Regions from separate parts of the Thalassolituus sp. UBA3500 genome, predicted to be linked through region 2. Evidence: riboswitches for the same ligand, from Rfam matches in the RefSeq annotation. Region 2 holds a riboswitch; the other holds the start of a gene.
The links. Region 2 has a riboswitch for thiamine pyrophosphate ahead of B2R29_RS16220 (TonB-dependent receptor). Riboswitches for the same ligand answer to the same signal wherever they lie in the genome.
Positions count from the first base shown of each region.

Region 1: it holds a riboswitch for thiamine pyrophosphate, as region 2 does, so the genes downstream of both, thiC (phosphomethylpyrimidine synthase ThiC) here and B2R29_RS16220 (TonB-dependent receptor) in region 2, are expected to answer to the same signal.

Region 1 covers NZ_DFQB01000024.1:14,345-18,775, forward strand. Annotated here, with positions in the region: gene thiO (glycine oxidase ThiO) at 1-546, opposite strand, end outside; gene thiC (phosphomethylpyrimidine synthase ThiC) at 550-2,367, opposite strand; TPP riboswitch at 2,483-2,604, opposite strand; gene B2R29_RS05115 (PaaI family thioesterase) at 2,696-3,139, opposite strand; gene B2R29_RS05120 (PaaI family thioesterase) at 3,152-3,589, opposite strand; gene B2R29_RS05125 (acyl-CoA thioesterase) at 3,731-4,431, shown strand, end outside.
Region 2 covers NZ_DFQB01000060.1:157,787-162,217, reverse strand. Annotated here, with positions in the region: gene B2R29_RS16220 (TonB-dependent receptor) at 1-1,930, opposite strand, end outside; TPP riboswitch at 2,026-2,133, opposite strand; gene htpX (protease HtpX) at 2,259-3,152, shown strand; gene B2R29_RS16210 (hypothetical protein) at 3,205-4,173, opposite strand.

The sequences.
Region 1 (4,431 bases), on a different contig from region 2:
AATATTACAGTCGTAATAAAAGGCTGCACCATGACTGACGGCTGCCAGCTGGAGCGCACTGAGCAGGGTTCTGTTGTCCACCTGAGCTTCATCAGGCAGCCAGAAGCCTTGCTTAAACTCATCAGAAAGCGCGGGTTCTTTCTGACGAAGCCCAGCATCATGAAGAGCTACGGCGTAAGAGTTTCCCGGAAGTTGCGGCGCCGCCATATCACGCTTAAACAGATCCATTTCGGCCTGGTCTGACGGGTGCGCAACGACAAGGGTGCCCCGACGCCTGTATGGCACACGAATTCCGACGTCCTGGTACAATTCTTCCAGCAGGACTGGCCACAGAGTCAATGATTCCATACCAAGCTCAAAGACTTCAGGATGACACAAAGGCTTTTCGGCAACAGGAGCAACCATCGCAGCGGCCGTCCAGGCCGCACTTTCGGGCTTGTCTTCACTCGAGCGTTCGAAAACAGACACTTCCATCCCGCTCCGACTTAGCTGCCAGGCGAGGAGTTTACCTATTAAACCAGCGCCGATTATTGCAATTGAAGGCATCGCTCAGAACTCTACTGCATCGACATAAAGCTCTGATCCATTTGCACGGAATTTTTCTGACATTTCATCCATGCCCTGTCGCTGATTGCGAATATCGTGAGACAGCTTCATTGAGCAGAATTTAGGCCCGCACATAGAACAGAAATGAGCCACTTTGTGCCCGTCTTTCGGCATAGTTTCATCGTGATACTGGCGAGCCGTATCTGGGTCCAGCGCCAGATTGAACTGGTCTTCCCAACGAAATTCGAATCGCGCTGCAGACATGGCATTGTCGTGCATTTGTGCCCCTGGATGACCTTTAGCAAGATCCGCTGCATGGGCTGCAATCTTGTAGGTAATCAGCCCCTGTTTTACATCCTCTTTATCGGGTAGACCGAGATGTTCCTTGGGCGTGACGTAGCAAAGCATGGCACAGCCATACCAGCCGATAAGAGCAGCACCAATACCGGAAGTGATGTGGTCATACCCCGGTGCAATATCCGTTGTCAGGGGTCCTAAGGTATAAAAAGGCGCTTCATGACAATGCTCAAGCTGCTCTGTCATATTTTCTTCAATCATATGCATTGGCACATGGCCCGGACCTTCGATAAAGGTCTGAACATCGTGTTTCCATGCTATTTTTGTCAGCTCGCCTAGTGTCCGTAGTTCAGCGAATTGAGGTTCGTCATTTGCATCCGCGATTGAGCCCGGACGCAAACCATCTCCAAGCGAAAAACAAATATCGTAGGCTTTCATAATTTCGCAGATTTCTTCGAAATGAGTATAGAGAAAGCTCTCTTTGTGATGAGCCAGGCACCATTTCGCCATAATCGACCCGCCACGGCTGACGATACCTGTTAAACGGTTTGCCGCCATCGGGATAAACTGCAGGCGAACTCCAGCATGAATAGTGAAGTAGTCGACGCCCTGCTCTGCCTGCTCAATCAATGTGTCGCGGTAAATCTCCCATGTGAGGTCTTCTGCAACGCCACCGACTTTTTCAAGCGCCTGATACAGCGGAACAGTGCCCACTGGCACAGGTGAATTTCGCAAAATCCACTCCCGGGTTTCATGGATATTATCGCCTGTCGAAAGATCCATTATGGTGTCGGCGCCCCAACGGGTTGCCCAGGCCATTTTTTCTACTTCTTCACTGATGCTTGACGTGACAGCTGAGTTACCAATATTGGCGTTTACTTTGACACGGAAATTTCGCCCGATAATCATGGGCTCACTTTCCGGATGATTAATATTGGAAGGAAGGACCGCACGGCCCGCCGCTATCTCGTCACGTACAAATTCGGGAGTAATATAATCAGGAATCTTTGCTCCAAAACGTTTACCCGAATGCTGCTTTGCGATCTCAGCCGCCATCCCTTCTTGTGACAAGCCGATGTTCTCCCGAATAGCAACGTACTCCATTTCCGGCGTCACGATGCCCTGACGTGCATACCATAGCTGCGAGACGTTTTTTCCGCTTTTCGCTTTGCGAACCCTCTGACGCAGAGAAAGCTGACCTTCTTTGATCGCAATCCTGTTTGATTCACGAGATGTTGCTTCGGTGAATTCAGTATCGGCGCGATCTTCAATCCATTGCTCACGCACAGGTGCCAGACCTTTTGTGACATCAACAGTGATTGCAGGGTCGGTGTATGGGCCTGACGTATCGTAGACACGCAATGGAGAGTTAGGCGTTTTGCTGCCGTCCGCCTGAGTCGTATCCGAAAGGTTAATCTGGCGCATACCGACACGGATGTCATCGCGAGTGCCGCCCAGATATATTTTTTCAGACGCAGGATAGGCGTAAGTCAGGTTAAATTCGGTATTGGTGTTGTCAGCCATGCTCTTTTCCTTTTAAAGGATCAGGCAGGCAGCGACGAGAATAGATGACACGAGAAATTCTTTCAGCGCATTAAGCAACCGTCAGAATTTACGTGTTACAGACCACGGGGAGCCCCGGCAGTTCATCTCTGTTCCCTACGCTGGCACTAACCAGATCAGGTTCAACGGGACCCGCATTCGCGATCTCAGCCTGTGTGGTTATCATTGATAACCGGTCAGGCACCCCGACAGATAATTCGCCATCAGTGTATGGCGATTCGCCCCGCGATGACAAGGCGCTTCATAGAATTAATTTACATGGGTTGTCTTTTCAAACGAGAGCACGACACTACTCTTGTACAAGCAGAAAATGCGCTCGTGCGGTTGCAATGGGTTCGCCGGGATCCGTTTGCCACGCATTAATAGCAACGTTGGCTACCCGGCTTCCCTGACGCCATACCTGACAGCTGACGAAGGTATCCTGGAGTCTTCCGGCTCGAAGGTAATCAATAGAAAAGTCGATGATTTTTGGCAACGCAATACTTTCCATGGTCATCAGAAGATGCAAAGCAGCGGAAGTTTCCATACAACCTGCAATCACACCACCATGAATAGCTGGCAGTATGGGGTTACCAATATTGTCTTTATTCGCTGGCAAAATAAATGTCGGCTGCAGGTCCATCGAGTGCAGTTTTATTCCTAGCAATCCGGCATAAGGGACGGCATCGATTACAGCATCGAAATCACCGTTGTCACGGCATTGTTGCAGAATTTTGCGCATGGCTTCTGTCATTGTTTTGTCCTCTTACTTACTACCAAGACGCAAACCAATGCGCATAAAGTTAGCGGTACATGTAGCAACAACAACGTTATCGCTTTCCTGTCGCACTTCACCTTGCGTGAATACCAGGCTGTTGGCTCGCTTAATGACTCGCGCTTCACCAATCAGGTTCTCACCCGGCTTCGCTGCGCGATGGTAGTCCATGCGCAAATCCAGCGTTGGACAGACTTCTCCATCCTCAAAACAATTGAAGGCTGCAGTACCGCACGCGGTATCCATCAGGGTCGTCAGGCTGCCACCGGCGACGATGCCATTATCAGGGTTGCCTATAATGGCTTCACTGTATGGCAACTTGAGAATCACTTTTTCACCGTCGGCGTATTCCACCGTCATGTTGAGTAAGCGACAATGCGGCAAAACCGATACAAACCGGGTAGCTCTCTGCGTCAGTTGATCTGACATAATGAGGGGCTCCTTAAAAGCAGAATGGTTAAGGTACTTGTCACTCAATTGATGAGCAATGCTGTATCCGAGCTATTAAATTGACATATATGATCACCAAGTCTCAATCACGGTGATCTTTATAGTAAAACAGGACTCGTAATGACCTCTTTCGATCACTACTATCAAGCCCTTCTCAATGGTGAGATGCCCGCTGTCGATGCCTCATGGGGCCAGGGAAAGACCACGTTTGGCGGAATGTCGGCAGCGCTGGCCCTGACAGCTCTGGAGCGCGATTACCCCCAGTCTGCGCCGCTACGGTCTCTTAGCATCCACTTCTGCGGGGCACTGACGACAGAACAACCTTACGAAATCGCCACGCGAGCCCTCAGAGCTGGTCGCTCGGTCTCACACCTGCAGGCAGAAGTCCTCCAGAACGAAGATTGCGCGACCGTGGTCAGCGCCTGCTACGGCAAAGCTCGGGAGTCTGATGTCGTTGTCGCTGCAGACAAAAGCGACCCCGGAGAGCCCGGCAGCGGCACCCGTCTCGGATACATTCAGGGTGTTACCCCCGAATTTGTTCGTCATATCGACTTCAGCTACGTCAGTGGTGGACTCCCCTTCTCGAACAGTAAAGACAATCACATCCACGGCTGGATGCGTTTCAACGACTGCAGCGGGCCCCTCACCGAAGCGCATCTGGTTGCATTGATTGATTCCTGGCCTCCAGCCACGCTACAGAAACTGAAATCGGTAGCTCCGTGTGCGAGTATCACCTGGAGTCTGGAACTTCTTGATTCACCGTCTGCAGGCGACGCCCCTCTTCAGGCGAATGACTGGCTTTACTACGAAGTAGACATTGC
Region 2 (4,431 bases):
AAAAATAGAAGGCGTCTTTAGCTTCTCCGCCTACACGGAATGACAGCGCATCCGTCAACGCGTAGGTCAGCGCACTGGAAACGCTGTACTGAGGTGCATGTGCCTGCTGGCGACCGTCTTTTGATATTTCCTGTGTTACATCGTCGACGATGGTCTGGTAGGTGTAATCAACGAATTCGGTGATCAGGTAACCGTAACTCAGCAACCAGCTCAGGCGTGCAGTCAGGTTCCAGTCCGACTCCAGCTCAATGCCGTAGTTGCGCCCTTCGGCTGCGTTTGCCAAATAATCCTGAAACGACTCAGGCTGACCATTGGTATCCAGCACGGCGTATGAGCTTTTCACCTGCTGGTCTTTGCGCTGAATATAAAACGCGGCAATACGGGTTTTCAGATCGTTGTCGAGCAGCGACGATTTCAGGCCCAGTTCCAACGCGTTGTTGAATTCGGTATCAAATTCGCGATTGGCTTCAGAGATATCCGGATCGGTGTTGATGCCGCCTGCTTTATATCCTCGCGCCAGCGAGACGTACGCCAGATGATCAAACGACACGAGGGCTTCGAGAGTTACCTTGCCACCCAGCAGTGTTTCATCTGTGCTGCCTTCAATACCGTCGCTGTCGCGGTAGTCATTGGTCCAGTTTTCAACACGTAAACCAGTGATCAGACGGAGCGATTCCGACAACTGAGTACTCAGTTCGCCATACGCCGCAGTGGAGGTGGTCTCCAGTTCGCTTTCAAACGGTGACTCAAGGTAGGTGTAGTTACGGGTCAGATCTTCATTGCGCTGCATAGCGTAGATGCCAGCAACCCAGTCGGTGGTGTTCCCGAAGATGCGGCCATCGGTGCCAGACATCAGGCGGACATCCGCAGACTGACGATCGTAATCACGCAGGTACTGATCAAACGAGCTGTAACCGTCGAAGTCAGCAAGACATGGCCCTTGCGTGGTATCGCACGGATCAGGCTGGTAAACAGGGTCATCGTCGAGCCAGATGTACTCGCCATAAGCCCAGTCTTCGTCGTAGCTGTATTCAATGTCTGACCAGCTGCCGGTGAATTCTGTCTGGAGAATCAGCGCATCACTCAGTTGGGTGTCTGAGCTCAGAGCGAACGCATGGGTATCCTGTGCGTCAGTGCCCGGTTCATCAGAGTAGGTCTCACGGGTGTTGTCGAGGCTGAAGGCATCGTAGCCGTTGTCGATATCGGCGTAGAGGTAAGTTAACCCAAGATCCGTATCTTCGCTGACTTGAAACGCCAGCTTTCCGCGAGCCACTATTTCATCGATCTGTTCAACGTCATCACGGTTGAGCCAGATGTTGTCTGTGTAACCATCTGACTGGTAACCGTTGATGGCAATACGCCCCTGAACAGAGTCACTGATGCTGCCAGATACCGCACCGCCTAAGCCGTAGCTGTCGTAGTTGCCAGCGCGGGCCGACAGATACCCCTCGGTTTCTTTGGTCGGATCGTTGGAGCGGATGTTGATCATGCCAGCCAGCGCATTCGCACCGAAGCGTGTGCCCTGTGGGCCGCGGAGAACTTCCACCTGCTTCACGTCGAACAGTGTGGCAGCGCCGCCAAGGCCGGTCATATCGATACCGTCGATCACCAGACCCACGGACGGATTCACCGGGTCGATAAACTGGCTTCGCTCGCCGATACCGCGAATCTGAAAGAAGCGTCCACGAGACGCACCCGATGAATAATTCACGTTCGGCGCGAAGCTCAGCACCTGCTCCAGATGTTCGGCGCTGCGGGCGTTGATGTCGTCGCTGCCGACAACGGTCACGGCTTCCGGAATCTGCTGAACATCGGTCTGACGAAAATCGGCTTCGACGGTCACGGGGGTAAGTTCGACGTCGGCGTTGGCCAGCGTCGCCGCTGCGAGAATGGCGAGTGCCAGTGGCGAGCGTAGAGTTTTTGGTGTCATGGGTCTTCCTGTAAACCTTACAAATGCTGGTAAACAAAGACCCGGCTGTCGCGTAGCGGACTGAATAAACAGTGTCTGAAATGTCACGCAGCTGGTGAAGGCTGCCTTCCCATTCCTACGCCGGTACTAACCGGATCAGGTTCCGGGGTTTAAGCTCGAAGCTAATCTCAGGCTGCTTGTGGCAACCTCCCCCTGGGTATGGCGCATGGTAACTAAGCGTCAATACCACTGTCATCACCTTTTTTTACACTCACTATCTATTGATATGCGGGCGTAAAACCCTCATAACCTCTGTCAGACCCTTACTTGATTAGCGGAGAGCATAAAGATGCTTCGTATATTCCTCTTTCTGGCGACCAACCTTGCGGTTATCGCGGTTGCCAGTATCACGTTGAGCCTGCTGGGCGTAGACAGTTACTTTCAGCAGAACGGCACCGACCTGAATCTGCAGTCGCTGCTGATTTTCTGTCTGGTGTTCGGTATGGCGGGCTCTTTCGTATCGCTTTTCATCTCAAAGTGGATGGCGAAACGCGGTATGCGGGTTCAGGTCATTGATCAGCCGCACAATTCTGGCGAGCAGTGGCTGGTCAGTACAGTGAAAGAACTGGCGGATAAAGCCGGAATCGGTATGCCGGAAGTTGGTATTTTCCAGTCGGATGCGCCGAACGCGTTTGCCACGGGTTGGAATAAAAATGATGCGCTGGTGGCGGTCTCTACGGGCCTGCTGCAACGAATGAGCAAAGATGAAGTGAAAGCCGTTCTGGGCCACGAGATTGGCCACGTAGCGAACGGCGATATGGTCACGCTGGCGCTGATTCAGGGCGTGGTGAACGCCTTTGTTATGTTCTTCGCGCGCATCATCGGTAACTTCGTCGATAAGGCGATCTTTAAGAATGAAAATGGACCGGGCATTGGCTTTTTCGTGGCGACCATTGTGTCTGAGATTATCCTCGGCATTCTGGCCTCTACCATCGTTGCCTGGTTCAGCCGTCGTCGTGAGTTCCGTGCCGATCAGGCGGGTGCCGAACTGGTGAGCCCTGCGGCCATGGCGTCCGCGCTGATGCGCTTAAAAGAAACGTATGAGCAACCCAGTGAACTGCAGGGTGAGTTGGTCGCTTTCGGCATCCGAGGAGAGGGTAAGTTTTCAGCCCTGTTTGCGACGCACCCACCACTGGATGTGCGGATCCAGGCGCTGCAACAACGCTACGGCAATAGCCAATAAGGCGTTAGTCGCCGCCCTTTGACAGCAAAAAGCCCGCAGTCGCGGGCTTTTCTTATTGTATTTTCGTCAGTAGCGCATCGCGCCATGCATCAGAAATATCGCGGACCGTTTGTTGGTCAGGACAGATGTGAGGGTGCATCTTTAAGGTCAGTGTCAGCTGGCCGTACCACTCCGTCATTGTTGCGGAAATCGGGTAGTTGGCTGTGCCAGGGGCCACTGCAATCAGACGGAGGTTGTTTTGTTTGGGTGGGTTGTCCTGTCCGGGGAATGGCCAAGAGCCCATGTTGGAGCAATTGCCCATGTAGAACTGTTTGCCACTGGTGAGTCGATAAATGAGTTTTACACCCGCGTAACCCACGTACTTACCGATATTAGCAAGCTTCCAGTTGGCCCAGTGCTGCTTGGCTTTAAAGCGCTGACGCATCTGTGACTGCCAGCTTTCGGGAGTGGATACCGGATCTGTCAGCATGTAGACACCGGACACCTGGTTAAAGCTTTCTGTCTTAATGCCTGTGGCACCGCGCACGTTCATAGGATAAAACCAGTAAAAGGGCTTGTCGCCTTTTACCATACGTTCAGCGATGATATTGCTCAGACTTGAGTAGACCAGGCTGCCCGGAGCCACTTTGTGCTCCTTACACCATTGGTTCAGGCGGGTTGTTTCGTCCTCAGTCAGGCAGGCGACTTCAGGCGTGAACACGTCATTTTTGGAGTATTCGTAGGTTTTCTTCCAGTTTACGACTTTCTCGCCTTCCTCGGTTGGGAACTCTTTTTTCGCTTTAATGATTTCGCGCCAGCCCGGAACCTTGGTTTCATTACAGACAGGAAGCGGGGAGCAGGGGTAGCCCATCGGGCGGAGAATATTTGCGAAGCCTGCCATACCATCAGCATCTGCGTGCTGCCAGGTTTGCCAGTCAATGCTGTTGGTGTCTGGGTCGTACCAACCCCAGTAGATAGTGTCGTTGATGCCATACGGCTTACGCGCGTGGTACCACATGGCAATGTAGTCTTTTTCTGCCATCGGGGGCTTCCTATTATTGTTATTGTCGCCGAGCCACCAACTATAACGGATATCTTCAGTCAGTGGTATGAGACGACAGACGTCACTTCGAGACAAGTTGCGTACCAAGTCGCGACTTGCAGGTTTGACCTGAAATGCCTTATCCAGCTGCGCCATTCGCGCGAGTGATGACGTCAGGGGTAGGTCGACTGGGCTCTTCAGAGACTAGTTTATATATGGCATTCATCCACCCATCTGTTAACGGGCTAGCTCCATTGG